DNA from 3 places in the Sorangium sp. So ce124 genome. Region 3 is predicted to be linked to each of the others. Evidence: riboswitches for the same ligand, from Rfam matches in the RefSeq annotation. Region 3 holds a riboswitch; each other region holds the start of a gene.
What was found. A riboswitch is a leader RNA that binds a small molecule or an ion and turns the genes downstream of it on or off. The one in region 3 is predicted to bind cobalamin.
Positions count from the first base shown of each region.

Region 1 (7,966 bases), 4.6 Mb from region 3:
GACGCTCCGGCCCCGGGGTGGCGCAGGCGCGCCCGCAGCGCCGCCGCCTCGGCGAGCAGCTCCCGCCCTCGCGCGCGCTCCTCGCCGCGCGCCGCCGCCGCGCGCGCCACGCCGGCCCAGTGCAGCGCGTCCGCCCTCGCCCACGCGTCCTCGCCCGCCCACGCAACAGCCGAGTCGGCGAGCGCCGTCGCAGACGCCGCCGCCCCCGCGCCGCGGGCCAGCGCGCACCGCGCGGCGACGACCGCGAGCCGCGCGCGGAACGGGCCGAACCCGCATGCCTCGGCGACATGCAGCCCCTCCAGCGCCTGCCGCGCGCCGTCGTCGAGCCGGCCAGCGACGAGCGCGATCCGCGCCGCGAGCTCGTGGCACCGCAGCACGACCTCCACCTCGCCCGTCGCGGAAGCCCAGCGGCGCGCCTCGACGAGGTGCGCCTCCGCCGACGCGACGTCGCCGCCGCCGCCGTCGCCTCCGTCCAGCAGCGCGAGGCCGAGCAGCGTGTGACCGTGCGCGACGTGCCCCTCCCAGCCCCTCCGCCTGCACTCGGCGATGTTCCGCTCCGTGGCCTCGCGCGCCTCGTCGCGGCGCCCGAGCGCGAGCGCGTGCTCCGCCTCCCAGAGCGCGCGGCGCCCCACCGGCGCGTCGCCCAGCTCCCGCAGGCGCGCGAAGCGCTCGCCCGCCGCGTCGACCTCGCCGAGGTCGTGCAGCACCGCGGCGAGCAGCGCCAGCGCGCGCACGGCGTGGACCTTGTCCGCGGCGCGACCGGCGCTCCCCGCGGCGCCTCCGGCGATCTCCGCCGATCGCTCGAGCAGGCCGCGCGCCCCGGTCAGGTTGCCCCGCAGCCGCTCGGTGTACGCCAGCGTGCGCAGACCCATCGCGAGCAGCGCCGGGTCGCCCAGCGCGCCGGCGAGCTCGTTGTGCGCCTCGTAGCAGGCGCAGGCAAACGCGAGATCCCCGAGCGCACCGGCGTAGAGCCCCGCGTCTCGTACACGAGCGACGCGCGCACCCGCGAGGGCAGCGAGGCCGGCATGCCGCGGGGATCGTCGCCGCCGGCGAACGCGCGCAGGATGCGGGCGCCCCGGGCCATGTCGCCGAGCTTGAGCCCGAGGTGCGCGAAGCCGCCGAGGGCGAGCGCGTAGATCTCGTACGCCTCGCCCGCCCGCCCGGCGCCGAGCAGCTCGGTGAGGATGGCCTCGTACGCGTCGACCGCCTCGCGTTCCCGCGGCGCCCGGCGCGGCGCCTCGTCGAGGCGCGGCGGCGGCGCGGCGCTCCCCGCGGCGTGGACGCGCTCCGGCGGCACGCCGAGCAGCGACTTGAAGTGCTGCCGCACGAAGGGGTGCGTCGAGTAGCAGCGCTCGCCCGGGCGCGCCGCGAACACGAGCCCCAGCCGCTCCAGCCGGGCGAGCCCGCGCGCGAGCTCCGCGGCGCCCCACCCCGCCATGGCGCCCGCGATCTCGCCGCCGGCCCGCACCAGCTGAAGCAGCGCCTCTTCGCCGGCGCCGCCGGGGAACACCGAGAGGCGCGCGAGGAGGTCCCGCTCGCCCGGCGGCAGCGCGCGCGCGTAGGCCGACAGCACCGAGCTCAGGCGGCGGGCGAGGACGTCGTCGTGCTCGGCCTCGGCGAGGTGCGCCGCTTGCGCCGCGGAGAGCCGCCCCGCGTCGCCGCCGAGGAACGCGCCCACGTAGGAGCCGAGGACGGCGACCGAGAGCGCGTGGCCGCCCGTCCTCTCGAACAGCGCGCCGAGGGCGCCGTCATCGCCGTGGATGCCCCAGCGGCGCAGGAGCGACGCAGCGTCGCCCTCGCAGAGCGGCTCCGGCCGGATCGTCGCGAGCCCGCCCTCGGCCCAGGCGGACAGATCCGCGAGCTCGAAGCGCGACGTGACGAGCGCCCGCGCGCCGCCGAGCCCGGACGCGACAGCGCAGAGCAGCCGCCGGAGGAGCGCGTCGTGGAGCTCGCCGTGCGCGCGCCCGGCGCCCCCTTCGGCCTGCACGGTCTCGAGCCCGTCGAGCACGAGCAGGTGCGGCGGCCCCTGCCCCAGCGCCTCTTTCAGCTGCGCGAGCTGCTCTCCGGGCGCCACCGGTGGCCGCGGCGCCCCCGGACCCGAGCCGCCTGCGCCCGGCGCGAAGTAGGCCGCCGCCTGGTCGAGGAACGCCTCGCTCCTGGGGTCGTCGTAGAAGCTCCAGACGAGCACCCCGCCGGGCCGTGGGGCATCGCCGAGCCCCTGGAGGAAGCGCTCGGCGATCGCGGTCTTGCCCGCCCCGCCCACGCCGAGGAGCGCGATCACCCGGGGGCACGGCGGTGACGCGTCGGCCCACGCGGAGAGCCGGTCGAGGATCTCCCCGCGCCCGACGAAGTGCCGCGCTCGCTGGAGCGTGTGCGCGTGCAGCGGGCGCCACGCCGGGGCGAGCGCCTCCGCGGCCTGGCTCGCTGCCCCCGCTTCCTCTGCGGCGGGCTCCGCCCCCGGCGCCGCCTCGGCCCCGACGACGAGCAGCTCCGCCTCCGCGAGGCCGAGCTCGGCGCCGAGGCGCTCGATGATGCGCCGCCGGGACGGGCTCCGGACCGAGAAGCCGAGCCGCGGATCGTTGACGGCGCCCGACTCGTAGCGGCGGTAGGTCCGCACGTCGACGCCGATCGACGCGGCGACCTGCTCCTGCGTCAGGTCGAGATCGAGCCGCGCCCGCTGGAGGAGCGTGTGGTTGAAGCTGACCGCGGGCTCCGCGCTGCGGCCCACCCTGGAGACCCGTGCCATCGGTGCGAGCGCTCGATCATCGGCGATGCGGCGCTCTCCTGTCCACCGCGCTGCCCGGTCCTGCCCGGTCCTGCCCGGGTCCCGCCCTTCCGGATCCGGTCCGCCCGGGCCCACGCTCCACGCATGAGCACCCTGCACGCCGAACGAACCGCCCAGTGCACCGACTACACCGACAATCTCCGCATCTTCACGGTGACGAACGTCCTGTCGCCCGACGAGTGCGAGGGCTTCATCGCGCTCGCCGAGGCGCGAGGCTTCGAGCAGGCGCCGATCGGAGGGACCGAGATCATCCACCTCGAGGTGCGCAAGAACGGCCGCGTCATCGTCGACGATCCGGACCTCGCCACGAGCCTCTGGGAGAGGCTCGCGCGGTGGATGCCACCGAGCTTCGGCCTCCACCGCGCCGTCGGGCTGAACGAGCGCTTCCGCTACTATCGGTACACCGAGGGCGAGTATTTCAACTGGCACGGCGACGGGTCGTTCGTGCGATCCGACGGCGAGCGGAGCCTGTTCACCGCGATGATCTACCTGAACGACGACTTCGAGGGCGGCACGACCGATTTCTGGGGCGGTCGGAGCATCGCCCCGCGGCGCGGGATGGCGCTCCTGTTCGAGCACCGCCGGCTCCACCGCGGCGCCCCCGTGACGCGCGGGAGCAAGTACGTCCTCCGCAGCGATGTGATGTACCGGCGCGGATGATGCCGGCGCCTCGCCGAGGCGCTCGGCGCCTCACCAGGGCGCCGCGGTCGCGCGGACGCCGAGCGCCTCGGCGAGGCGCGGCAGCACCTCGCCGGCCCGGGCCTCGATCTTGAGCGCGCCGAGCTCCTCGCCGCGCGCGGAGCCGAGGTTGATCATGGCGATCGGCATGCCTCGCTGCGCGGCGCGCAGCACGAAGCGGTAGCCCGAGAAGACCGCCAGCGACGAGCCGACGACGAGGAGCGCGTCCGCCGCGTCCACGAGCGCGAAGGCCGCGTCGACGATCGGCCGGGCCACGTTCTCGCCGAAGAAGACGACGCGCGGCTTGAGCGGCCCCTCGCAGCGGAGGCACGGCGGCGCCCGGAAGCCCGCCACGTGCTCGGCGGGCAGGTCGGCGTCGCCGTCGGGGGCGAGGTCGGCCGCGAGGCGCAGCCAGCCGGGGTTCTGCGCGAGGAGCCGCTCCTGGAGGGCGGCGCGCCGCTCCATCGCGCCGCACGCGAGGCAAGCGACCTCGGAGAGCGTCCCGTGCAGCTCGATGACGCGGCGGCTGCCCGCGGCCTGGTGGAGGCCGTCGACGTTCTGCGTGATGAGGCCGTCGAGATGCCCGCCGTGCTCGAGCTGCGCGAGGGCGCGGTGGGCGGGGTTCGGCTCGGCCCTGGAGAACCGCTCCCAGCCGATCACGGCGCGCGCCCAGTACCGCTGCCGGATCTCGGCCGAGCGGGAGAACTCCCGCCCCTGGATCGGGTTCCGCGCGCGGCGCCGCGTCTCGGGACCTCGATAATCCGGGATGCCGGACTCGGTGCTGCACCCCGCGCCCGTCAGCGCCACGATCCGCTTGCCGCGCAGGAGCGCGACGAGGTCGTCGAGCGGATCGGCCGGACGCGCTTCGCTGAGCGGCATACGCCCGGGTTGTGGCCCGTCGCTGCGCGCACCGCCAGCGTCGACCGTGCAATCATGCAACCGAGCAAAGGAGCTCCCCCACAACATCTCGCTTGACCGGCTCACTACACCACCATATGTAGTGCCCATGTTGGTGCCTCGGGCTTCGGCCCGGGGCTCAAAAGGGAACCCGGTGCGAATCCGGGGCTGCCCCGCAGCGGTAAGCGAGAACGACCTCCACGACGCGCACTGGCCCTCGGGCTGGGAAGCGGTGGACCGTAGGAACCCGGCGACAGCCGGAGCGCTCGTGAGCCCGAAGACCTGCCAACATCCTGCGCTGGGGAGACATCCCGCGCCGGTTTGACCTGGAAGCCTCGTGGGAGGCGGGTAGGTCCGAGCTGGCGCAGACTCTCGCGCTTGTCCCGGTTCCGACCCCCTCCCGCGTTGTCTTCCTTTCGCCCGCGGGGGCGAGCGGTCGGTCCGAGGGCTCCTCCAAAGAGCCTGGCGCACCCGTGCGCATCGGCTGGCCTTCTCGTTCTCGCGGCATCGACGCGAGCGGTCCGTGACCGCTCGGGACGAGCACGACGAGGAGGATGCCATGCTGAACGAACCGTTGGTGAAGAGCAACGGCGCGGCGCCGTTGCGCGCGCCCCACGCACTCCACGCGCCCCATGCGCCCGCCATGACGAGCGCCGGCGCGGAGGAGACGCACCCGCACACGACGATGCGCGTGAAGAAGCGCAACGGCTCGAGCGAGCCAGTCGACGTCAACAAGATCGTCCGGGCGGTGAGCCGCTCCTGCGCGGCCCTGTCCGACGTCGACGCGCTCCGCGTCGCGACAAAGACCATCAGCGGCCTCTACAACGGCGCGACGACGCGCGAGCTCGATCAGCTCTCCATCCAGACGGCGGCGTCGCTCATCGCCGATGAGCCCCAGTACGCGAAGCTCGCGGCGCGCCTGCTCGCGACCTACATCGACAAGGAGGTCCGCAATCAGGAGATCCACGCCTTCTCGCAGTCGATCGCCGTGGGGCGGCGGCTGGGCCTCATCAACGATCGGCTCCACGGCTTCGTCGCGCAGACCGCCCGCAAGCTGAACGACGCCATCGAGCCGGGGCGCGACCACGAGCTCGAGTACTTCGGCCTGCGGACGCTCTACGACCGCTACCTGCTCAAGCACCCCGAGACGCGCCTCGTCATCGAGACGCCGCAGCAGTTCTTCCTGCGCATCGCGTGCGCGCTCTCCGAGACGGCGGCGCAGGCCGTCGAGCTCTACCGGCTCTTCTCGTCGCTCGATTACCTCCCGAGCTCACCGACGATGTTCAACGCCGGGACGAGCCACGAGCAGCTCTCGAGCTGCTTTCTGCTCGACTCGCCGGACGATCACCTCGAGACCATCTACCAGCGCTACACCGACGTCGCGATGCTCTCGAAGTTCTCGGGCGGCATCGGGCTCGCCTACCACCGGGTGCGCTCGCGCGGCTCGCTCATCGAGAGCACCAACGGGCACTCCAGCGGGATCGTGCCTTGGCTCAAGACGCTCGACGCGTCCGTCGCGGCCGTTAACCAGGGCGGCAAGCGCAAGGGCGCGTGCTGCGTCTACCTCGAGCCGTGGCACGCCGACGTCGAGGAGTTCCTCTCGCTGCGCGACAACACGGGCGATGAGGCCGCGCGCACGCACAACCTGAACCTCGCGAGCTGGGTCCCGGACCTCTTCATGAAGCGGGTCGAGGCCGACGGCGACTGGAGCCTGTTCGACCCGAAGGACGTGCGCGATCTCCCCGATCTCTACGGGGAGGAGTTCGATCGTCGCTACGTCGAGGCCGAGCGGGCGGGCCTCGCCAAGAAGACGATGAAGGCCCGCGAGCTCTACGCGCGGATGATGCGCACGCTCGCGCAGACCGGCAACGGCTGGATGACGTTCAAGGACAAGTCGAACCGCGCCTGCAACCAGACGGCGCTGCCGGGCCGGATTGTGCACCTCTCGAACCTCTGCACCGAGATCCTGGAGGTGACCTCGAACGAGGAGTCGGCCGTCTGCAACCTGGGCTCGATCAACCTCGCTCGCCACACGACCACGCTGGCGGACGGCGCGGTCGCGTTCGACTTCGAGAAGCTCGCGCGCACGGTGCGGACCGCGGTCCGCCAGCTCGACCGCGTCATCGACCTCAACTACTACCCCATCCCCTCGACGAGGCGATCGAACCTCCGCTGGCGGCCTGTCGGGCTCGGGCTCATGGGCCTGCAGGACGTGTTCTTCCAGATGCGCCTGCCCTTCGACGCCCCGGCCGCGCGGGAGCTCTCCAGGCGGATCTCGGAGGAGGTGTATTACCACGCGCTCTCGACGTCCGCGGACCTCGCGGCGGAGAAGGGGCGACACCCGGCGTTCGACGAGACGCGCGCCGCGCGCGGAGAGCTCCAGTTCGACGCGTGGAACGTCGTCCCGGAGGACACGGCCCGCTGGGAGGCGCTCCGCGCGCGCGTCCAGGCCGAGGGGCTCAGGAACTCGCTGCTCGTCGCCATCGCGCCGACGGCCACCATCGCGTCGATCGCGGGCTGCTACGAGTGCATCGAGCCGCAGGTGTCCAACCTCTTCAAGCGCGAGACGCTCTCTGGGGACTTCCTGCAGATGAACCGCTACCTGGTCGCGGAGCTCAAGCGGCTCGGCGCGTGGAACGACGCTGCGCGCACCCGGCTCAAGCTCGCGGAGGGCTCGGTCCAGGGCATGGACGAGCTGCCCGAGCAGCTGCGCGCCGTGTACCGGACCGCGTGGGAGATCCCGATGCGCTCGCTCATCGACATGGCCGCGGATCGCGGCGCCTTCATCGATCAGAGCCAGTCGCTGAACCTCTTCGTCGAGAACCCCACCATCGGTCAGCTCTCGAGCATGTACTTCCACGCATGGAAGAAGGGGCTCAAGACGACCTACTACCTGCGATCGCGCCCCGCGACGCGCATCGCCAAGGCGACCGTGGAGGCGGCGCCCGACCGCACGCCCGAGGGCGGCGCCGCGCCGCGCCGCGAGGGCGGCTGGGGACAGGCGCCGCCGGCGAAGGCGGCCGCGGACGTGGCGTGCGCGCTCGAGAACCCCGAAGCCTGCGAGGCCTGCCAGTGAGCCGCGTCAGCCGCCCCGCGCGCCTCCTGGATCCGGGCCAGTGCCTCACGCTGCGCCCGATGGCCTATCCGACCTTCTTCGAGATGTACCGCTCCTCCATCAAGAACACGTGGACCGTGGAGGAGGTCGACTTCTCCACGGACGTGGGCGACCTGCGGAAGATGACCGACGCGGAGCGGCACCTCGTGCAGCGCCTCGTCGCGTTCTTCGCCACGGGAGACTCCATCGTGGCGAACAACCTCGTCCTCAACCTGTACAGGCACATCAACGCCCCGGAGGCGCGGATGTACCTGTCGCGGCAGCTCTACGAAGAGGCGCTTCACGTCCAGTTCTATCTGACGCTCCTCGACACGTACATCCCCGATCCCGAGGACCGTCACCGCGCCTTCGCGGCCGTCGAGAACATCCCCTCGATCCGCCAGAAGGCCGATTTCTGCATGCGGTGGATCGATTCCATCGAGTCGCTGGGCCGGCTGGACTCGCGCGCCGATCGGCGGCGGTTCCTGCTGAACCTCATCTGCTTCGCCGCG
Region 1 covers NZ_CP150312.1:5,945,205-5,953,170, forward strand. The annotation lists gene WMF19_RS22245 (hypothetical protein) at 1-872, opposite strand, end outside; gene WMF19_RS22250 (helix-turn-helix domain-containing protein) at 824-2,746, opposite strand; gene WMF19_RS22255 (prolyl hydroxylase family protein) at 2,870-3,445, shown strand; gene WMF19_RS22260 (NAD-dependent protein deacetylase) at 3,476-4,342, opposite strand; cobalamin riboswitch at 4,457-4,664, shown strand; gene WMF19_RS22265 (ribonucleoside-diphosphate reductase subunit alpha) at 4,920-7,436, shown strand; gene WMF19_RS22270 (ribonucleotide-diphosphate reductase subunit beta) at 7,496-7,966, shown strand, end outside.
Region 1: it holds a riboswitch for cobalamin, as region 3 does, so the genes downstream of both, WMF19_RS22265 (ribonucleoside-diphosphate reductase subunit alpha) here and WMF19_RS04975 (TonB-dependent receptor) in region 3, are expected to answer to the same signal.

Region 2 (10,584 bases), 4.6 Mb from region 3:
CGTCGCCTGCGGCGACGACACGAGCGATGCCACGAGCAGCGGCGCGGGGGGCGGCGGCGGTGGAGGCACCGGCGCCGGCGGAGCCACCAGCGGCACGGGGGGGACACCCAGCGCGCGGCCGGCGTACGCCCTCACGATCCAGGTGTTCGGGCCGGACGGCGGCGACACCCAGAGCTACATCGCCGTGACGGATGACATCGACTCCGCCGAGGCGCTGTCGCTGGAGAACGCGATCGAGGTGCAGGGGCGCGCCCTCGGCGTCGGGCTGGACGGCGGAGGCGCGGTGTTCGTGGCGAGCGACGCCGCGGCGACCGTGACCCGCTACGACCTCCAGGAGGACGGCAGCCTCGAGGAAGGGGACACCATCAGCTTCCAGGGCAAGGGCCTCGCGAAGATCGGCGAGTACGGCACGCAGTTCCACTTCGTCTCGGAGACCAAGGCGTACTTCTTCGATGGTCCCACCGCCCAGGTGGTCGTCTGGAATCCCGCGGAGATGACGGTGACCGGAGACATTCCGCTCGAGGATCTGGTGATCCCGGACGCCACGCTCACCTATTCTTCCTCGCCGCCGCTTCGCCAGGGCGACGACGTGATCACCTTCGGCGGGTGGCGCGTCGGCCCGGAGGTCCCGAGCGTGGCCGCTGTCATTGTCGTGGACAGCACGACGGACGAGGCGACCGTCGTCACCGACGAACGCTGCGGTTACGTGCGCGATGGGATCGAGGGGCCCGACGGCATGATCTACGTGGCCACCGAGGCGTACGGCGCGGCGGTGCACCGGCTCAACCCCGACAACGCTGCTGCCCCGTGCATGCTGCGCTTCAACCCCGAGACGAGGCAGTTCGATCCCGAGTTCCACGTCGAGCTGAGCGCGCTGTTCGACGGCGACACCGCCGGCTCGCTCCTCGGTGGCCCGGACGGCAAGGCGTTCCTGCGCGTGCTCGACGAGAGCCTCTTCGCGATCGCCGACGACACCCACCCGCGCGTGCTGGCGAGCGCCGCGGCGTGGCGGTGGGCCAGCGTGACGCTCGGCGATACGCCGACCGCCACGGTGCTCGACGCCGCGCCCGGCGGCGGCAGCGTCCTGTCCGTCGCGCTCGGCGACCGCACCTACCTGCTGGAGTTCGAGGGCCAGGAGTCGACGACGCTCCGCGAGATCGGCGAGGACGGGCCCGGTGAGGCGGGCGTGAGCGCGCCTGGGCTCACGTTCTCCGTCGCGAAGATCCGATGACGCTCGCGCCCGATCACGAAGAAGCGATGAGGGACGACGCCGCGCGAGGGCCCCGTTCGCCACGGGGCCCTCGCGGGCGGCCGCGTTACGGCGCGATCATGAAGGTCGTGCGCCGCGTGCACATGTACCTGGGCTTGCTGCTGTTCCCCTGGATACTGCTGTTCGGGATCAGCGGCACGCTCTTCAATCACCCGCAGATCGGGCGAGACATCGACAGCCGGTCGCTCTCGGGAGAGCAGCTGTCGGCGCTCACCGGGTTCCAGCCCTGGGATCCCGGCGAGCTCGCGCGCCAGGTCGTCGAGCAGCTCAACGCCGGCTCGCCCTCGCGCTACACGCTCGATCCGGGGACCCCAGGGGCGTTCTCCGGGTGGCCGCTGCTCGCGGCGCCGAGCGCGGGCGGGGGACGCCAGGTGGTGATCCTGCGCCTCGACGACGGCAGCGCGACGGTCTCCAGCCATCCCCCCGAGCCCGAGGCCCCCGCGCCCCCGTTCGCCGGCGTCGCGATCGACCTGCCTGGATACAGGATGGCGGCGGTGCAGGAGCAGATAAAGGATCTCCTGCCCAGGATCGGCGTCGACGCCGCGGGGCCGCTGCGCGCGCACCCGAAGATCAACCCCGAGCTGCGCTTCGGTATGCGGGACGCGGACGGCCGCGCCTGGAACGTCACATACAACCTGGGCACGGGGCGGCTCGACGGGCGGCCCGCCGGCGCGCGGGGGTGGCCTCGCTTCGTCGAGGTGCTCGAGACGCTTCACAAGACGCATCATTTCCCCGTGCACGGCGGCGTGGCCTGGCTCTGGGCGCTCTTCGCGGACATCACCGGGATCACGCTGGTCGTGTGGGCGCTCAGCGGCCTCGCCATGTGGTGGCAGATGAAGCCATCGCGGGTCCTCGGCGCCCTCGCGATCGCCGCCGCCGTTGCGCTCGCCGCGGTGGTGATGGTCGGCACGGCGTCGGACGCGCTGTTCGGGAACGTCGCGAAGGAAGGCCCCTAGAACACCGAACAGCGCGGAACCAGAGAAATGAACCGCCAAGGACGCCAAGGACGCCAAGGACGCCAAGGACGCCAAGATTATAAATTCATTATCTTCTTGGCGTCCTTGGCGGCTCATTCCTCGCTCGAACGAAGCCAGACCACGATCACGCGCCCAGCGTGGCGCCGCCGTCGACGCAGAGGTCGTGCATCGTGATGTGCCGGGCCTCGTCCGAGAGCAGGAACAGCACCGCGCTGGCGACGTCATCCGTCGTGGCGATCCGGCGCAGCGGGATACCCAGCCGGAACGCCTCGGGGGCGCCGGCGATGACCGCCTGAGCGCCGCGATCGTCCGCCCAGAGCGCGCGCTGCATCGGCGTGTCCGTCGAGCCAGGGGACACCACGTTGCACCGGATGTTGTGCTGCGCGAGCTCCAGGCCGAGGCACTTCGTCCACTGGGCCGCGGCGGCCTTCGAGGCGGCGTAAGCGCCCATGTTCATCCGCGGCGTGCGCGCGGCGTTGGACCCGACCGTCACGATCGACCCCGATCGGCGCGGCACCATGCGGCGCGCCACGGCCCGGCTCACGTTGAACACCCCCCTGGTGTTGACCGCGAAGGTGCGCTCCCAGTCGTCGTCGCTCAGCGAGAGGGCGCCGCCCACGCGCAGCACGCCGGCCACGTTGACAAGGATCTCGAGCGGGCCGAGCTCGCGCTCGATCCGCTCCACCGCGCCCTCGACCGCCTCGCCGTCGGCCACGTCCACTACGAACGCCGCGGCGCGATGGCCGCTCGCCTGGAGATCGGCGACTACGGCGCCCAGGCGCTCCCGGTTCGCGTCCATGGCCGTCACCGCGGCGCCCCGCGCGGCGAGCCTCCGGGCGACGGCCTCGCCGATCCCCTGGGCCGCGCCCGTGACGAGCGCTGCCTTGTGTTTGAACTCCATCGCTCGCTCCCGTCAGGCCCTGTCGAGCCCGTCCATGATCCGGTGCCGCTCCGCGTGGTACGCCTCCTCGGACTGGCTGGCCTTCCAGTAGGGGATCGCGTACAGCGCCCCGCGCCCGAGCCCGCGCTCGTCGAGCAGGTGATCGCGGATCGCGACGACGGACGACGACTCGCCAGCGACCCAGGCGAAGACGCGGCCGTCTGGCCACCCCAGGGCGCGGACGGCCGCCTCGAGCCGGGGGCCCGGGGCGTGCTCGCCCTGCAGGTAGAGCCAGGTCAGCGCGACGTGCGGCGGGTGATCGATCTCCTGCACGTCCGCCGCGTCGGGGACCGCGACGACGGCGTGGCCGCGCGCCGTCTTCGGCAGGGCCTCGAGCAGCGCGCCGATGGCCGGCAGCGCGGAGAGATCGCCGGCCAGGAGGTACCAGTCCGCGGGACCGAGCATCGGATCGGGGCCGCCCGGTCCGGCGATGCCGATGCGGTCGCCCGGCCTGGCGTGGTGGGCCCACCGCGACGCGGGGCCGTCGTCCCCGTGCAGGACGAAGTCCACGCCCAGCTCGCCGGCCTGCGCGTCGTACCTGCGCACCGAGTACGTGCGCGTGATCGGCCGCCGCGGCATCGGAGGCCAGACGGGGCCGTCCGGGCCCAGCGTGGGCAGCTCCGGCGCCGCCTGGTCGCCGCGCGGGAAGAAGACCTTGATGTGCGCGCCGCCGCAGCGCGCGGGGAACCCCGCGATCGCCTCGCCGCCCAGCGTGATCCGCCGCATGCGGGGGGAGATCGCGGTCGTGCACAGCACCTCGAGCAGGCGCGGCGGGGTGCGCGCCACCGGCCCGGGCGGGGATGTCGCGACGCGATTCATGGTGACCTGTGCCATGGGGAAGCCGTCGTGGGGCAAGCTCGGCCGGTCAGCCTGTAGCTTCCTGGATGGGCGCCTCCGCGCGGTGCCGGGGCGCCGGCCTCGCCTCGCGCGGCAGCCGGGTCGACAGGAGCTCCCACCAGTGCCCGAGCGTCGGCAGCTCGGCGAGGTCGACGAACGCGACGTCGATCCCCGCGGCGCGCCACTGCTCGACGAGCGTCATGAGCCGTATCGAGTCGAGCCCCAGATCGAGGACGTTGTCGCGATCGGAGATCGCCGAGGGGAGCTGGTCGAGGACCTCGGCCACCTCGCCGCGCAGGCGCTCGACCCACGGCGTCCGGTCCTGCGTCCCCCCGAGCGGCGCCGGCGCCTCGCGCCGCAGGGTGCTCGCCCGCTCGCGGGGCGCGAGCGCGGCGAGGACGTCGCTCGTCGGCAGCGCGACGCCGCACCGCTGCGCGACGTAGGTGATGGCCATGTCGTGCTGCTGCCGGGAGAAATCGGCGGTCCCGTCGGTCACGAGGAACGGCTGGACGTCGTTCATGAACGCCTCGCACGCGGTCAGCAGGCACCCGATGTGCGCGTACACGCCGCACACGATCAGCTGATCGCGGCCCCACCGGCGCATGAGATCCAGGAGCTCCGTCCGCTGGAAGGCGCTGTAACGCCACTTGGTGAGCACGGTGTCGGCGCTTCCAGGCGCGAGCTCGCGCACGATCTCGTGTTTGTCGGGCTGCTGCGTCAGCCCGGGCCCCCAGAGATCCGTCAGCAGACCGCGCTGGGCCCTCGTCTGCTCGGCGGGCTGCTTCGTGTAGACGACCGGGATCCCGCTCGCCGCGCACCGCTCCCGAAGCAGGCGAGCATTGGCGATCAGCTCGACCATCGGGGACGCGCTCGCGTCGTAGAAGCCGAGGAAATACTCCTGCATATCGTGGATCAAGAGGACGGAGCGCCCCGGATCCGGCCGCCATGACGCCCGGCTCTCCGGGAGCTCGTCGGCTCGTGGCATGCGATAGGTCTGGATGCGGGGGATGGCCATGGTCGTTCCTCTCTCTCCTCGTCTCTTCTGGTCGCAGCGCTCCTGTCGATGGAACGGGCCGCGGGCGTCGCTGCGCCGCCTCGGCCCGCGCTGTCCTCTCAGGCGCGCGCTCCCTGCGCGAGCCTGTCGGCGATCCACCGGCGGAGCGCCTTCTTGTCCACCTTGCCGACGCTCGTCGTCGGGAGGGCGTCGAGCCACTCGATGCGATCGGGCACCTTGTACTGGGCGACGCCGCGCTCGCGCAGGAAGGCGTTGATCTCCCTCGCCGGCGGCGGCTGCCCGCGCGCCACGAGGAACGCGCACGATCGCTCGCCGAGGTGGGCGTCCGGCATGGCGACGAGCGCCGCGTCGCGCACCGCCGGGTGGGCGAGGACGTGGTTCTCGACCTCCTCGGCCGCGATCTTCTCGCCGCCGCGGTTGATCTGATCCTTGGCGCGGCCCTCCACGACGAGGTAGCCGGCGGCGGTCCGCCGCACGAGATCGCCCGTGCGGTAGAAGCCGTCGCGCGTGAACGCCTTCTCGTTGTGCGCGTCGGCCCTGTAATAGCCGCGGATCGTGTAGGGCCCTCGCGTGAGCAGGTGGCCGACCTGCCCGGGCTCGACGTCGCGGTCGTCGTCGTCCACGACGCGGACCTCGTCGTGGGGCGAGATGGGCCTGCCCTGCGTCTCGAGCGCGATGGCGTCGGGGTCGTCGAGGCGGGTGTAGTTGACGAGCCCCTCCGCCATCCCGAACACCTGCTGCACCTTGCAGCCCAGGGTCGGCCCCACGCGGCGCGCGACCTCCGCGGGGAGCCTGGCGCCGCCCACCTGGAGCACCTTCAAGCTCGACAGGTCGTGCCGCGCCGTCCGGGCCGACTCCAGCCAGACCGAGACCAGCGGCGGCACGAGCGCGGTCAGCGTGACCCGCTCCCGTTCGATCCACGGGAACGCCTCGTCCGGGCTGGGGCGGCGGCAGAGCACAACGCGGCCGCCGGCGTGGAGCGCGCCGAGGCTCCCGGGCGAGCTGAGCGTGAAGTTGTGCGCGACGGGGAGGACCGCGAGGTAGACGCTGCCCTCGTCGAGCCCGCAGATCTCGGCGCTGGCCCGCACGCTGTAGAGGTAGTCGTCGTGCGTCCGCGGGATGAGCTTCGGTACGCCGGTGCTCCCGCCGGACAGCTGGAAGAAGGCGACGTCCCCCGCGGCGGGCTCCGGGAGCTCGACGGGCTCCCGGTCCAGGCTCGAGAGCGCCGTGTGCTCGCCCGGCTCGCCGGCCACGAGCACGTGCCGCAAGGTCCCGACGTCGCGCCGGATCTGGCTCGCCAGCTCCCGGTAATCGAACCCGCCGTCCCGGTCGGCGATGACGTACGCGACCGCCCCTGTGTGCTCGCAGAAGTACGCGATCTCGGCGCGCCGGTGCGCGGGCAGGGCCAGCACGGGGAGCGCCCCGAGCCGGAAGAGCGCGAAGCACACCTCGAAGAACTCCGCGATGTTCGGGAGCTGGACGACGACGCGATCCCCCGGCCGGAGCCCGAGGTGCAGGAGGCCCGCGGCGAGGCGATCGGCGCGCCGATCGAGCTCACCGTAGCTCACCCGGCGATCGCCGCCGACGAGCGCGACCCGATCCGGGTGCCGCGCGGCCCGCTCGCGGAGCAGGCGCCCGAAGGTCTCGCCGCGCCAGTAGCCGGCGCGCCGGTAGAGATCGGCCATCTCGGCCGGCCACGGAGTCCAGCCGTCGAGCGCCTGCGTTCGCGCCTGCGCGGGCGCCTGCCGGCTTTCCTCCGGAGAGCTCATGCCCTCTCCGGCGCCTTGTCGAGGCCGAGCGCGTTCAGCATCGTCCCGAGCTTGGCGGTGGTCTCGGCGAGCTCGTGCTCGCCGTTCGAGCCGATGACGATCCCGGCCCCGGCATAGAGGCGGAGCGCCCGGCCGGCGACGTCGGCGCAGCGGATGACGACCGCCCACTCGCCGTCGCCGCTGGCGTCGGACCAGCCCACGAGCCCCGTGAAGAACCCGCGATCGAACCGCTCGATCGCCTCGATGGCGTCGCGGGCGCGGTCCGTGGGGTATCCGCACACCGCGGGGGTCGGGTGCAGCGCTGTGGCCAGCTTCATCGAGGAGATCGAGAGATCGCGCAGCTCCCCGGTGAGCCGGCTCGACAGGTGCCACAGCGTCGGGGTCTGCGTGAGCGAAGGCTCGTCGGGGACGCTGAGGCGCCGGCAGAACGGCCGGAGCGCGGCGGCCACGGCGTCGACGACGATGGCGTGCTCGTGCCGGTCTTTCTCGGACGCGAGCAGGGCGATCGCCCGCCGGCGGTCCTCGTCGGGGTCCGGGCTGCGGACCGCGGAGCCGGCGAGCGGATTGGCGATCACCCGGAGCCCGGAGCGCGACAGGAGCAGCTCCGGGCTCGCGCCGAGGAGCGTCCGCGCGCGCGACATCGCGACGCCGCGCTCCGCGCCGGAGAGCCCCGCGGTCGGATCCGAGAGGTTGGCGGCGAAGGTGTAGCCGTTCCGGTTCTGCTGCGAGAGGCGCTGGAGGACGAGGCGGAGATCGACAGGCTCTCGCACGACCATCTCCAGCATCCTGGAGAGGACCACCTTGCTCAGCACCTCGGACCGCATCAGGCCCACCGCCGTCTCGACGCCGCGCACGTAGTCGCGGGGCTCCGGGACCTGGCGCAGCTCCTGGATGGCAATCGGCAGGTGCGCTCTCGGCGACTCCGACGTGTGGTTGAGCGGGCCTGCGCTCTGGATCGTCCGCGGCACGATGAGGTGAGCGGGCGACGTGCTGTTGAACGGCACCGCGCCGACCACCATGGGGAGGCCCTGGCCGGCGCCGGCCCTCGAGGCCGCCGCGAGCACCCTTGTCACGCGGTCCGCGAGGCGATCGCCCTGATCCGCGCCGTTCGGCTCGAGGATCATGTCGTGTACGCCCTGCGCGAGGAGGGTGCGTGTCGGCGACGCGAAGAAGAACGCCGACTCGGGGGTGTATTGCTTCAACAGCTGCCCTGCGTTCACCGCGGGCAGCGCGGCAGAGGCCGGCATCGAGATGGAACTCGTCACATTCAGCTCCGATGGGCGTCGAGAGCCACGTGGGCTCGGGTCATCGGGCGCTGGACGTCAGGTCTCGGGCCGCTTGATTCTGATAAAGAAAATCAGTTTCAAGTAACTCATGGCACGGCCGAGCAGGACTGTCAAGGGACTCCCGATTCTGTCTCGGGTGTGTGCCGCCGGTGGGGCCCGTGGACGGGGCGTTCCGGGGCTTCGCTTCTGCGTTGACATCCTGCGTGACGGGTGCGACGAGTCGCCCCGCCATCGGTGCTCGTCCGGCCATCGCCGGGCGAGCTGAAAAGGGAACCCGGTGAGAATCCGGGACTGCCCCCGCAGCGGTGAACGGGAACGACGATCACCAAGAAGCACTGGGCATGCACCAGAGCAGCCTGGGAAGCGGTGATCCGTAGGAGAGCGGCCGGCGACGGCCGCAGCGCCCGTGAGTCCGAAGACCTGCCGAAGGTGCGCGCGCCGGTGCGCTGGCGCGCGCTGACCTGAGCCTTCGAGGGGAAGGCGCGCAGGCCCTCGACCACCTCGCTCGCGCGCGGTGCCGTGGCCCGTCACGCAGCCCCCTCGCTTCGGCTCTCGGCTCACCCGGAGCAGCGCGGGGTCGACGCGGGCAGGCGGCGCGTGAATGGTTGATTCCTCTGATCGTCGGTCGCGTCGGCGCCGGAGCGCCGGCGCGGCGTGCTGGCTCGCGCTCGCGGTCGGCAGCGCCGTGGCAGCCTCGCATGCCGCCCGGGCCGACGATCGGCGCAGGCCGGCGGGCGAGCAGGGGGGCGATCGCGCCGTCGCTCCGCCGGAGACAGCCCCGCTGGAGGTGCGCGTCGAGGGGGATCGCCTGCGCGCGCCCGCGCCGCCCAAGGACAGGTCCGTCGCGGGGTCGGTGCTGAGCCGCGATCGCCTCACCGGCGCGGGGCTCGGGGCGGCGGACGTGCTCCGCACGCAGCCGGGCGTCCGCGTGGAGGAGTCGGGCGGCTTCGGCGGGCCGGCGACCGCGGCCCTCCGGGGAGCGACCGCCACGCAGACGCCTGTGTACCTCGCCGGCGTCCGCCTGAACGACGACGTCGTGGGGACGGCGGATCTCTCGCTCGTGCCCCTCTGGCTCATCGAGCGCGTCGAGATCTACCGCGGCAACGCCCCCATCGAGGCCGACCGCCTCGGCCCCGGCGGCGCGATCTTCTTCGAGCCGCGGCGGCCTTCCCGGACGACGGCCGGCGTGGGGGCGACGGCGGGCTCGCTCGGCGCGCGGCGCGGGTGGGCGTTCGCCGGCGCCAGCGCGGGGCCGGTGAGCTCGATCGTCGGGGTGAGCGCCGAGGCCGCGGAGAACCGCTACACGTTCGTGGACGATCGCGGGACGCTCTTCGACGAGAGCGACGACACCCTGGAGCGCCGGCAGAACGCCGACGTGCGCACGATCGACGCGTGGGCGCTCGCGCGCGTCGAGCTCGGGGGCGGCGCGATCGTCGACGTGATCGCGAACGGCACCGATCGCGAGCAGGGGATGCCGAGGCTCGCGCTCCTGCCGTCCCGGAGAGCGCGGGGGGAGTCGCGGCGCGCGCTGACGTCCGTCGTGGCGCGGGTGCCGTTCGGCGGCGAGGCGCAGCACGCGATCGAGGCGCGCACCTCGTTCATCGAGGCGCGCTCGGAGGTCCACGACCCCCTCTTCGAGCTCGCGCTGCTCACGCCGGAGCTCCGCCTCGCCGGCCGCCGCCTGGAGCAGACGCTCGGGGCGACGCTCTCCTTCGTCGACCGGCTCCGGGTGCGGCCCGTGCTCTCGGTCGCGCGCGAGGGCATCTCGCGCGCGCCGGACGACGTCCCGCTCGCGCGGGCGCGGCGCTCGTTCGCGCGCGGCGCTGTCAGCGCGGAGGTGCGCCTCGGCGAGGGGCTCGCGCTGCACGCCCTCGCGAGCGGGGAGTGCCACGCCACCGGCGCGGACCGGGAGCGCCCTTGCGACGTGCTCGTCCCGACCGGGCGGGTCGGCGTGGAGGCGGGGAGCGACCGGATCCGGCTCCTCGCGACCGTGGGCCGCTACGTCCGCGTCCCGACGCTCGGCGAGGTGTACGGCGTCTCCGGCGTCGTCCACGGCAACGTGGAGCTCGAGCCGGAGTCCGGCGCCACGATCGAGGCCGGGATCCGGGCGCAGACGGGGCGCGGCGCCGTCGTGCGCGGCGCCTTCATCGACGCGTTCGCGTTCGGGAGCGCGGTCTCCGGGCTCGTCGCATACGAGAAATCCGGCCAGGGCTACGTGAGCCCGTACAACGTCGGCCGCGCCCGCGTCATGGGCGCAGAGCTCCTGGCCGGGGTCGAGGTGACCCCGTTCCTCCGCGCCGAGATCGCGGCGACGCTGCTCGACCCGCGGGACACGACGCCGGCGCGGACGACGAGGAACGACATCCTCCCGTTCCGCTCGCGCCTCGTCGTCGCGCCGCGCCTGCACGCCGAGTGGAAGCGCCCGGGCGGCGCCGTGTTCTCGGGCGCGTCGGGCGAGCTCCGGGCCGTGTACCAGTCGAGCCGGTACGC
Region 2 covers NZ_CP150312.1:5,955,103-5,965,686, reverse strand. The annotation lists gene WMF19_RS22315 (hypothetical protein) at 1-1,231, shown strand, start outside; gene WMF19_RS22310 (PepSY domain-containing protein) at 1,330-2,226, shown strand; gene WMF19_RS22305 (2,3-dihydro-2,3-dihydroxybenzoate dehydrogenase) at 2,372-3,148, opposite strand; gene WMF19_RS22300 (siderophore-interacting protein) at 3,161-4,021, opposite strand; gene WMF19_RS22295 (isochorismatase family protein) at 4,053-5,039, opposite strand; gene WMF19_RS22290 ((2,3-dihydroxybenzoyl)adenylate synthase) at 5,138-6,808, opposite strand; gene dhbC (isochorismate synthase DhbC) at 6,805-8,055, opposite strand; cobalamin riboswitch at 8,310-8,536, shown strand; gene WMF19_RS22280 (TonB-dependent receptor domain-containing protein) at 8,780-10,584, shown strand, end outside.
Region 2: it holds a riboswitch for cobalamin, as region 3 does, so the genes downstream of both, WMF19_RS22280 (TonB-dependent receptor domain-containing protein) here and WMF19_RS04975 (TonB-dependent receptor) in region 3, are expected to answer to the same signal.

Region 3 (10,584 bases):
GCTCGCGGTCGAACGTCCAGCCGAGCGCCCGCACGTGCCGCTCCAGCGCCTCCTCGTCGGCGGGGAACACGTGCAGATCGACGTCGCTGCCGCGGCGGATATGGCCGGTGGAGACCGAGCCGATGAGCCGCGGCGAGAACGGCGCGAGCGCGCGCATGGCCTCCAGCGCCACGATGCGCAGCGCGAAGAGCCGGCGCGTCCGCTGGCTCCCCTCGGCGCGCTCGGCGAAGAGGAGCAGCGCCTCGCGGATCTCGCCGTTGGAGGGCAGGTCCGCGGGCCGGTAGCGCGCCCGCCGCCCCTCCACCGCGCCGAGGATCCGCTTCGCGGCCATGCGCTTCGCGGTGAAGTACTGGTCCACGCCCTCCTGGTACATGAGGCGCGCGGCCTCCGCGGCGATGCGGGCCCGCAGCCCGCCGAAGCGCTCGGCGCTCATCTCGCCACCCGCGCCACCCGCGCCACCCGCGCCGCGCGCGTCGCCGGCGCCGCCGCCGCGGCGACCGCCGGCTCGAGGGCCTGCCGCAGCCGGAGCATCGCGCCGCCGACCACCCGGCCGCCCCGCGGCGCCCCGAACAGGCGCTTCTGCACGACCTGCTGCGCCACGCCGAGGCGGCGCGCGATCTCGCCCTGCGACAGGCCGTCGAAGAAATAGGCCTCGACGACCTCCCGCTGCTTCGCCGTCAGCGCGGTCTCGACAGCGTCCCGCACCGCGGCGCAGAGCCGCTCTCGCCCGGGCGGCTCGGCCTCGCCGCCCCAGAGCCGGCGATCGTCGCCCCAGCGGTCGACGTCGTCGCAGAGGACCTCACGGCGGATCTTGCGCTCAGGCGAGCGGCTCCTTTCGCAGGTCATCGGAGGGGGCGGGCTCGCCGCCGATCGACAGGAGGGTCCAGTCTGCGCCGTCGAGCAGGAGCTCCACGGCGGCCTCGGGGCGGAGCACGGTCGCCTCGGGCGAGCGGCCGCCGACGTCCCAGCGGCGGAGCCGCGTGAGATCCGCGAGCGCCTTCGTGCGCCGCAGGCGCCGCCTGGTCGCGCCGGGCGCGCGCAGCAGGTGGAGGTGGTGCCGCACGAGCCAGACCACCCGCGGGCACACGAGCTCCGCGAGCACGTCGGCCCCCTCCTCGGCGTGGTCGGCGCAGGCGAACGCCTTGCCGACGTCGTGGAGCAGGGCCGCGGCCCAGAGCGAGCGATCCGCGGTCTCGCGGCGGGCCAGGTCGAATACCTGCAGGGAATGGAAGAGCGCGTCGCCCTCGGGGTGCCAGCGCGGATCCTGCGGCACGCGGTCGAGGGCGAGGAGGAGATCGAGGAGGTCCTTGTGCATCGACGGGAGGGCGGTCAGGCCGCCCGCGGGCTGCGGGCGAGCGGTGCCCCTTCACCCTGGGGCGCGGTCACACCCACCGAAAGGCCGCGCTCGCCGGGCGAGCCGAAGCATAGCGCGGGCGCGTCTGCGCCAGGAGTCAGGGAGTGAACAGGGTGGCCGATCGCTTCTTCGGCGCGGTTGGCGGGTGCGCGGCCGTGTCCTGGGTCTGACGTGCGCCTGCAGCATCCAGGCGGACCAGCCGGAGCACGGTGCCCCCGACGATGATCTGGCCGTTTTGCGGGAGCAAGGCGCTCGTGATGCGCTGATCGTCGATCTTGGTCCCGTGCGTGCTTCCCTGGTCGATCACGCGCACCTCCTCCGCTCCGACGACGATCGTCGCGTGCTTTCGCGACACCTTCGGATCATCGAGGCGGATGAAGCAGTCGGGCTCTCGCCCTACCCTGAACTCTCCAGGGTGGAGCACGAACCGCCGACCTTCGAGAGGCCCGTTGCACACGAAGAGCTCGTAGGTGATCGCGGCGTTCCCGCCCGACGCCGGGATCGTGGGCCGGAGCGGGGCCTTGGCGATGCGCAGCCGCCCCTCGTACTTCTGCGTCCACATCTGCGGGGTTTGCCGGCCTCCCTCGGCCTTGATGCTCGCTTGCACGTACTCGCAGAGCTCGTGGACATCGACGTATCCGTCTCGGTCCAGATCGGCTGTGCCGGTCGACAGGCCCTCGACGAGGTGGCGCGTGAAGATCGACTGCGAGGGCACCCCCACGGGCTGGTCGGCCTGCCATGCCAGCTGGACCGACGTCGTGGCGGAGATCACGACGCGACCCGAGCCGTCTCCCATGAACGTCCCGGCGATGTCGACGCTGTCCTGCTCGCTCTTGGCGGAGTTCTCGTACGCGCCGCTGTAGCAGCAGTCGAGGATCAGGACGATGCGCTTCGCGGGGCACTGATCGATCTGGCGGCTGATCCACGCCGCGTCGACAGAGGTCGCGCTGAAGAGCTCTTTCTCCGTGTCGCGCGCGGCGAGGTGGAGGTGACCCCAGTCGTCCTTCAGGCCATGACCGGAGTAGTAGAGGACGAGCAGATCCTCCGGATGGCGACGATGGAAGAGCGCGCCGATGGCCTTCCGGACCTCGAGCTGGCTGCCATCGACGCAGAGCTGGACGCGGAAATCGCCGATGTCCGGGCTCTCCAGCGTGTCGGCGAGCTTCGATGCGTCGAGGGCGGGCGCCTGAAGCGAGCGCAACTTGTCGTCCGAATACATTCCGTTCGCGATGATGAGCGCGATGCGGTCCCGTCCACCGAGCAGTAGATCTCTGTCCAGGGCTGTCATTTGATTGCGCTGATGCGGCGCGCGAGGTCGAGCACTTCCTTCTCCCCGAGCGGCTTGTCCGAGGTGAACTCGACCTCCAGACCGTTCTTCCCCCGGATGCGAATGCGGCGCTTCGGCGCGCGGACGACCCACTCATTGACGAGCTGAATCACCTGAGGAAGCACCGCGGGGAGCGCGGCGACCGCGATCGCGCCGACGGTGAAGGCGTCTCCCTTCGCGTTCTTCGGGAGGCGCCCTTCGACGACGCGGGCCGGGGTCGCGCCTGCGGTGCCGACGTCGCGCATCAAGCTCTCGAGCATCGCGTCCAGCTGGTCCGCCTCGACCTCGGCGTCGTGAAAATTGAATTGCATGTCCATCGGCCATGCACCTCCTCGCTGTTACGAGTCGCCGAGGAGCGTATCAGCGCTCGCCGGTAGGTGCCAGCCGCGCGGGGGAGTCGCGTGGTGCGCGCGGCGCTGTCTCGACCTGCGGAGCGCGCCTGAGGCCTGCTTCGCGATCGTCCAGCCCATCTCATGTCCATGCTGATTCCCACGTGAGAGGCCTTGGCGGATCCGTGCAGGTCGGCCAGCAGCGAAGGTGCTCCTTGCGCGTCGTCGTGACTGCAAAGACACACGAGGCGGAGGTGACGGGAACATACTGCCGTGCGAGCTATCCTGCCCCTCGTGCTCTCCCTCGCTCGCCCCTCGGATGCCGTGATCCACGCCTTCCTCGCTCGCCAGGCGGATCGGCCGCTCTCCTACGCGGAGGTCGGCTGCACCGGCGCCGGCGACGGCCGCCCGCGGCCGCCTGCCGGCTTCAACGTCGACCACCACCGCGTGGTGCTCGGCCGGGGCGCCGCGCTCTTCGACCGCGCTGTCGAGGCGATGCGGTGCTGGGCACAGTTCCGGCTCGGCTGGGTCGAGCTCTGCTATCCCGACGCTCCCCTCCAGACCGGCGTCACCGTGGCGATCCTCGTCCGCGTGCTCGGGATTCACTGGCTCAACGCGTGCCGGATCGTCTACACGGTCGATGAGACGAGCGGCCCTGTGCGCCGGTTCGGCTTCGCCTACGGGACGCTCGAGGAGCACGGCGAGCGCGGCGAGGAGCGCTTTCTCGTCGAGCACGACGAGCATTCCGGCGAGGTCGCCTACGACATCTTCGCCGTCTCCCGGCCGAACCACCTCCTCGCCCGGATCGGCTTTCCCTACGCGCGCCGGGTCCAGGCGCGGTTCGCCCGAGACTCCATGCGCGCCATGTGCAGCGCCGTGACCTCGCCGCCGTGAGGCGCGCCGGGAGCCCTGGGACCAGCTGATCGCGCAGGCCGCGGGGCCCCGCCGGTCATGCCCTCTCCTTCACGAACTCCACAAGATCCGACAGGCTCGCTCCCGTCGCGTCGGCGCTCACGCCGAGCTCCTCGGCCGGCAGGCCCAGGCGGTTGACCCAGAACGTGGGATAGCCGAACCACCGGGCCCCCGCGGCGTCCCAGCCGGCGAACGCGACGAACGCGATCTCCTCGCGCGTGAGGCCGAATGCGTCGAGCGCCATCCGGTACGCGCGAGGGTCCGGCTTGTACGTCCTCGCCCGGTCCGTGCTGAGCACGTGCTCGAACAGGCCACCCAGACCGGAGCTCTCGATGGCGGCCCCGAGCATCTTCGGGGCGAAGTTCGACAGGAACGAGAGCCGGAGCCCCGCGCCCCTCAGCGCCCCGAGCGCCGGCAGCACGTCAGACCACGCCCGGAGATCGAGGTACGCGCCGAGGAGCCGCGCCCGCTTCTCCTCCCCGAGATCGAGCGCCAGCGCGCGCTCGGCGAACACCAGCGCATCCGCCGTCACCTGCCAGAAGTCGGCATACTCGTGGGAGGCGACCCGGAGCCACGTGTACTCGAATTGCCGGGTGCGCCACGCCTCGCTCAGCAATGCCCCCTTGCCAGGGCAGAGCTCCTCCGCGAGCGCGGCGATCGGCCGCGGATCGAAGATCGGAAAGGCGTCGAAGGCGACCGCCTTGATCCTCGACCCCGCCGCGGGTCGCGGCGGCGCCGGCCCATGCTGCGCGGCACAGGAGGTGTTCGCGGCCGGGGCAGAGCCCAGGAAGCCCGCCGCGGCCGTGCCGGTCACGCGGTGGAGAAACTCACGACGATTCGTCAGCTCGTCTGCCTGCCCCGCTACCTCGGCGACGCGACCGCCGGCCTCCGCCTGCTCTCGCCGCCCTCGCCGCCGCCAGGGCGCAAGCTGTGGCTCGGGGTGCACCGCGATACGCGCGGGGTGCCGCGCGTGAAGGCGCTCGTCGCGTTCGTCGCCGACGCCCTCGGGCCGCTCCGGAGCGCCCTCGACCCCGGCGCGCGGCCGCGCGCGTCAGGCGGCGAGCGCCCCCGCTACCGGCCCTGATCGCGCTGACACGCCCTGAGCTCCTCGAACGGCGCGTCGCACGTCTGGGGCAGGAAATCGGTCCTGCACTCCCGATCTCGCCCGCTCAGGCAATCGAAGAGCGACGCGATCGACGGCGCGAGGAACTCGCAGGGGATCCGGTCCGCGGAGACGATGGTCTCGCCCATGCAATCGAAGAAAGGAGCGGTCTGCGCGTTGCAGGGGCGCTGCTCGGAGAGCAGGTCGGCGCAGCGCTCGTGACACCGGAGCTCCGGACACGTGACGCCGTCGAAGAGCGAGCAGAAGAAATCGCACGAGGCCTTCTGCTCTTCGATGGATGGCCCGCCGGAGCTCGCCGACGGCGACCCCACGGCCGCGCCAGCGCCCCCGGCGCCGTCGGAGCTCTCGGGGAGCCCGTCGACGACGACCGCTCCGCCGCAAGCGCCCGCCCCCGAGAGCGCGACGACCGAAGCTAGGAGAGCGAAGAGCGGCGTCGTTCTCATCAGGGCATCTTATAGCGCGGCAAGCACGGCAGGGGCGCGCGTCGGACGTCCCGCGCGCCCCCCGCCGCTCACTCCACCGCCTGCGATTGCTCGATCGCGTCCTCGCGGCGCTCGCGGCGGTTGCACGCGAGCACCTTCTTGCGGACGCGCACCGCGTCGGGCGTGACCTCGACGAGCTCGTCGCCGTCGATCCACTCCATCGCCGTCTCGATCGTGAGCAGCCGCGGGCTGGCCAGGAGGACGTTCTCGTCCTTGCCGTGGTTGCGCACGTTCGACAGCTTCTTCTCCTTGATGACGTTGACGTCGGTGTCGTTCGGCCGGTTGTGCTCGCCGATGATCATCCCCTCGTAGACCTCGACGCCGGGGACGATGAAGAACATGCCGCGCGGCTGCAGGTGGTGCAGCGCGTACGGGGTCGCCACGCCGACGCGATCGGCGACGATGGCGCCTGTCGGGCGGCGCATCATCGGGCCGCCCCAGGGCGCCCAGCCGTCGAACATCGTGTTGAGCAGGCCCGTCCCGCGCGTCGCTGTCAGGAACTCGCCGCGGAAGCCGATGAGCCCGCGCGACGGCACCCGGAACTCGAGGCGGGCGCGGCCGAAGCCGGGGTTCGTCATCTTCACCATCCGGCCGCGCCGGGAGCTGAGGCGCTCGGTCACGATGCCGACGTAGGTGTCCGGCACGTCCACGACCACGAGCTCGAGCGGCTCCATCACCTCGCCGTCGATCTCGCGCGTCACCACCTCGGGGTTCGAGAGCTGCATCTCGTACCCCTCGCGCCGCATCGTCTCCACGAGGATCGCGAGCTGGAGCTCGCCGCGGCCGAGCACCACGAACGTGTCGGGCACCTCCGTCGGCTCCACCCGGATCGCGAGGTTCTTCATCGCCTCGCGCTCGAGCCGCTCCTTCAGGTGACGGCTCGTCAGGTACTTCGACTGCTTGCACTTGCCGGCGAAGGTCGACGTGTTGACGCCGATCTTCATCTTGATCGTCGGCTCCTCGACGACGATCCGCGGCAGCGCCTCGGGGTGCGCCGGATCCGTGATCGTGTCGCCGATCGTGACCGCGTCGATCCCGGCGATCGCGATCACCTCGCCCGCGACGGCGCTCTCGACCGCGACGCGCTTCAGCCCCTCGTAGGCGTAGAGCATCTTCACGTAGCCGCGCGACTGCCCGCCCTCGCCGAGGAGCGCGACGTCGGCGCCGGACCGGGCGGTGCCGCGGACCACGCGGCCGACCGCGAGCCGGCCCACGTACTCGTCGTGCGTCGTGTTGCAGACGATGACCTGGAGCGGACCGTCGGGGTCGCCCGAGGGGCCGGGGACCCGCTCGAGGATGGTCTCGAAGAGCGGCTCGAGGTCCTTCGCCTCGTGCTCGAGCTCGCGCTTCGCCTGGCCGAACTTCGCGATCGCGTAGAGCGTCGAGAAGTCCATCTGCGCGTCGCTCGCCTCGAGGTCGCAGAAGAGGTCGAACACCTCGGAGAGCACCTCGTGGGCGCGCGCGTCGCTCCGGTCGATCTTGTTGATGACCACGATGACCGGGAAGCCGCGCTGGAGGCACTTCGAGAGCACGAAGCGCGTCTGCGGCAGCGGGCCCTCGGCGGCGTCGACGAGGAGGAGCGCCCCGTCGGCCATCATGAGCGTGCGCTCGACCTCGCCGCCGAAGTCGGAGTGGCCGGGCGTGTCGACGATGTTGATCTTGACCCCGCGGTACCGGATGCTCGTGTTCTTCGCGAGGATGGTGATGCCGCGCTCCCGCTCGAGGTCGTTCGAGTCCATGACCCGCTCGGCCACGACCTCGTTCTCTCGGAAGGCGCCCGACTGGCGGAGCATGTGATCGACGAGGGTCGTCTTCCCGTGGTCGACGTGGGCGACGATGGCGATATTGCGGAGATCGTTACGGGGCATATACGGCGGCGGCCGTGTAGCACGCGACCCACGGAGGAGCGAGCCCATCCTCGCTAGAGCCCGAACGTTCGGCCTGCACGGCAGCGGCGCGGCAGCCGCGCAGGGAGGCGCTCGGATGGAGAGCGCGAGGCGCGCGCGTGGCGCGGGCGAGCCCGCGCCGGGCGGGCGAGGGGAGCGGTAGCGATTGACAGCCGAAGGCGCGCGGCCATAGGGTGCGCGCCGCGCTGGTGCCCGGGCGTTCGCCTGGGCCGAAGAGGGAACCCGGTGAAATTCCGGGGCTGCCCCGCAGCGGTAAGCGAGAACGACCTCCACCCCAAGCACTGGCCCGACGAGGGCTGGGAAGCGGTGGACAGTAGGGAGCCGGCCAGGCCGGAGCGCTCGCGAGCCCGAAGACCTGCCAGCGCCCGGCGGCGGGAGACATCCGGCGCCGGTTCGACCTGGGAGCCTCGAGGGAGGCGGTGAGGTCCGAGCCGGTGCAGCTTTGCCTCTGCCACGTCCCGGATACCGAACCGCCCCCGCGTCGCCTTCCGGTCGCCCGCGGGGGCGAGAGGTCGGTCCAGCGCACCGTGCGATGGCCAGCCATTTCGTCCTCGCGGAGCTCGACGCGAGCGGCCCGAAGCCGCTCCGCGCGATTGCGGCGAAGGAGGACACGAATGCTGCGCGAGACGGTCACGACGAGCCACGGGCACCGCCATCCATTTCATCTGCTCGCCGCGTTATCCATGGTGCTGGCCGCCGCGCGGCCCGCGCGCGCCGAGGGCGACACCCCCGAGGCGCCCGCTGCTCCGCCGGAGGCCGCCGCTGCAGAGCCCTCCGGTGAGGGCACGCCCGCGGGCGACGCCGCGATCGAGGTCACGATCCAGGCGGAGAAGCCGGGCAGCGAGGCCGCGTCGCGCGTCTCCGTCGGACACCGGGAGCTCGAGCTCAGGCCGAGGCTCCGGCCGGGCGACATCCTCGAGTCGGTCCCCGGGCTCTTCGCCGTGCAGCACGCGGGCGGCGGCAAGGCGAACCAGTACTTCCTCCGCGGGTTCGACGCGGACCACGGGACCGACGTCGCCTTCTTCGTCGACGGCGTGCCCGTCAACATGGTCAGCCATGGCCACGGGCACGGCTTCACCGATCTCTACTTCATGATCCCGGAGCTCGTGACAGGGCTCGACGGCTACAAGGGGCCTTATTACGCCAGCATCGGCGACTTCGGGACGGCGGGCGCCGTCAACCTGCGCTTCGCCGAGAAGCTCGAGGAGAGCTACGCGCAGGTCAGCCTGGGGCAGTACGGTATCCAGCGCGGCCTCGTCATCGCCTCGCCGGATCTCGGCGACGCGTGGCGCGCTGTGGCCGCGGCGGAGATCTACCGGAACGACGGGCCGTTCCTGAGCCCGGAGCGGCTCAAGCGCTTCAACGTGTACCTGCGGGCCACGCACGATCTCGGTGACACGGGGAAGGTCCAGATGACATGGATGTCGTATGGATCGACCTGGCACGGCTCCGGCCAGATCCCCGCGCGCGCCGTTTGCGGCGAGGGCGAGCAGGGCGGGCTGAACCCGCCGCCGTCGGCGTTCGGACAGCCGTGCATCGACCATTTCGGCGCCGTGGATCCGACCGAGGGCGGGGCGACCGAGCGGCACATGGCGTCCCTCGCCTACTCGACGGCGTGGCGGGACGCCGATCTGAGCGCGCTGGCCTACCTCGTCCGCTACCGCTTCACGCTGTACTCGAACTTCACGTTCTTCAGCGAGGACGCCGTCCACGGCGACCAGATCGAGCAGAACGACGACCGCACCGTCGGGGGCGCCGATCTCCGGTTCCGCAGGCAATACGAGATCGGCGGGGCGAGGTTCACGACCTCGCTCGGCGCGCAGATCCGCGCGGACGCGATCGACAAGTCCCTCCACCACGACGAGGCGCGCGAGCGGCTCGAGGAGAAGAGCAGGACCCACGTCGACGAGAGCCAGATCGGCGTCTACATCGAGCAGGACGCCCGGCTCCGGCGCTGGCTCCGCGTCGTGCTCGGGGCGCGCGGGCAGTGGATCGACGTCAACGTGGACGACCCGGGCGAGGACCTCGAGGCGACGGGGAACAGATCGAGCGGCACCCGGGGGCAGATGCAGCTGCTCCCGAAGCTCACGGCGATCGTGTCGCCCGTCGAGGGGCTCGATCTCTTCGCCCACTTCGGGCGGGGCTTCCACTCGAACGACGCGCAGGGCGCGGTGCTGGGCGAGGGGGCGGCGACGCTGATCACGCCCGCGACGGGCTACGAGGTCGGCGTGCGGGTCGCGCCCTTGCGCGGGCTGTCGCTGAGCGGGGCCGGGTTCCTCCTCGACGTGGACTCGGAGCTTGTGTGGAGCGGCGACGCGGGCGCGACCGAGCCGTCGGGGCAGACGCGGCGCTACGGGATCGAGATCGGCGGGCGCTACCGGCTCGGGAGCTGGCTCTTCGCGGACGTGGACGCGACCTTCACCCGCGCGCGCTTCCGCGAGAACGCCGGCAACGCGAGCGCGGTCGCCCTCGCGCCGACCCGGACGCTGACCGCGGGCGTCGGCGTCCGCCCGACGTTCGGCGCGTTCACGCCGTTCGCGGCGCTGCGGGTCAAGGCGATCGGCGCGCGGCCCGCGACCGAGGACGAGTCGCTCACCGCCGAGGGGTTCACGGTCGTCGACGCCAACGCCGGGCTGCGGTGGAAGCACGTCGAGGTGGCCGTGGACATCCAGAACCTCTTCGACACGACGTGGCGCGAGGTCCAGTTCGCGAGCGAGTCGCGGCTGCCGTACGAGCCGGCCGCGGTCACGGGGATCCACTACTCGCCGGGGTGGCCGTTCACGGCGATCGGGCGGGCGACGCTTTACTGGGAGTAGAAGCAGCGCCGCCTGAAGCGATGTCGACTCCGACGGCCCGCGCCGTCCCCGCCGCGCGCTCCACTCCACTCATGCCGGGTGGTCCGCAGGAATGCGCGACAACCCTGCTCTCGACCCATCCACGGCGCCGTCATGGCCCCTCCACGCTGCGGCTGGCCGGGGAGCTGGGGCGCCGTGGCGCTCGCCAATAGCGGTGTCTCGAGGTCGGGTGGCTCGCGCTGGACACGCTCGATGGCTCCACAATCGATGAGTCCGCCTTGACACGCTCGAGCCGCTCCAGCGGGTCGCGGTGGCCCTGCGCGGCCGCCGGCGGACGCTCTCGACGCCGGCTCAT
Region 3 covers NZ_CP150312.1:1,342,293-1,352,876, forward strand. The annotation lists gene WMF19_RS04925 (nucleotide-binding enzyme) at 1-433, opposite strand, end outside; gene WMF19_RS04930 (sigma factor-like helix-turn-helix DNA-binding protein) at 430-846, opposite strand; gene WMF19_RS04935 (HD domain-containing protein) at 818-1,315, opposite strand; gene WMF19_RS04940 (caspase, EACC1-associated type) at 1,452-2,642, opposite strand; gene WMF19_RS04945 (hypothetical protein) at 2,639-2,998, opposite strand; gene WMF19_RS04950 (DUF1990 family protein) at 3,284-3,904, shown strand; gene WMF19_RS04955 (haloacid dehalogenase type II) at 3,960-4,736, opposite strand; gene WMF19_RS04960 (hypothetical protein) at 4,740-5,006, shown strand; gene WMF19_RS04965 (hypothetical protein) at 4,994-5,488, opposite strand; gene typA (translational GTPase TypA) at 5,557-7,443, opposite strand; cobalamin riboswitch at 7,604-7,811, shown strand; gene WMF19_RS04975 (TonB-dependent receptor) at 8,049-10,250, shown strand.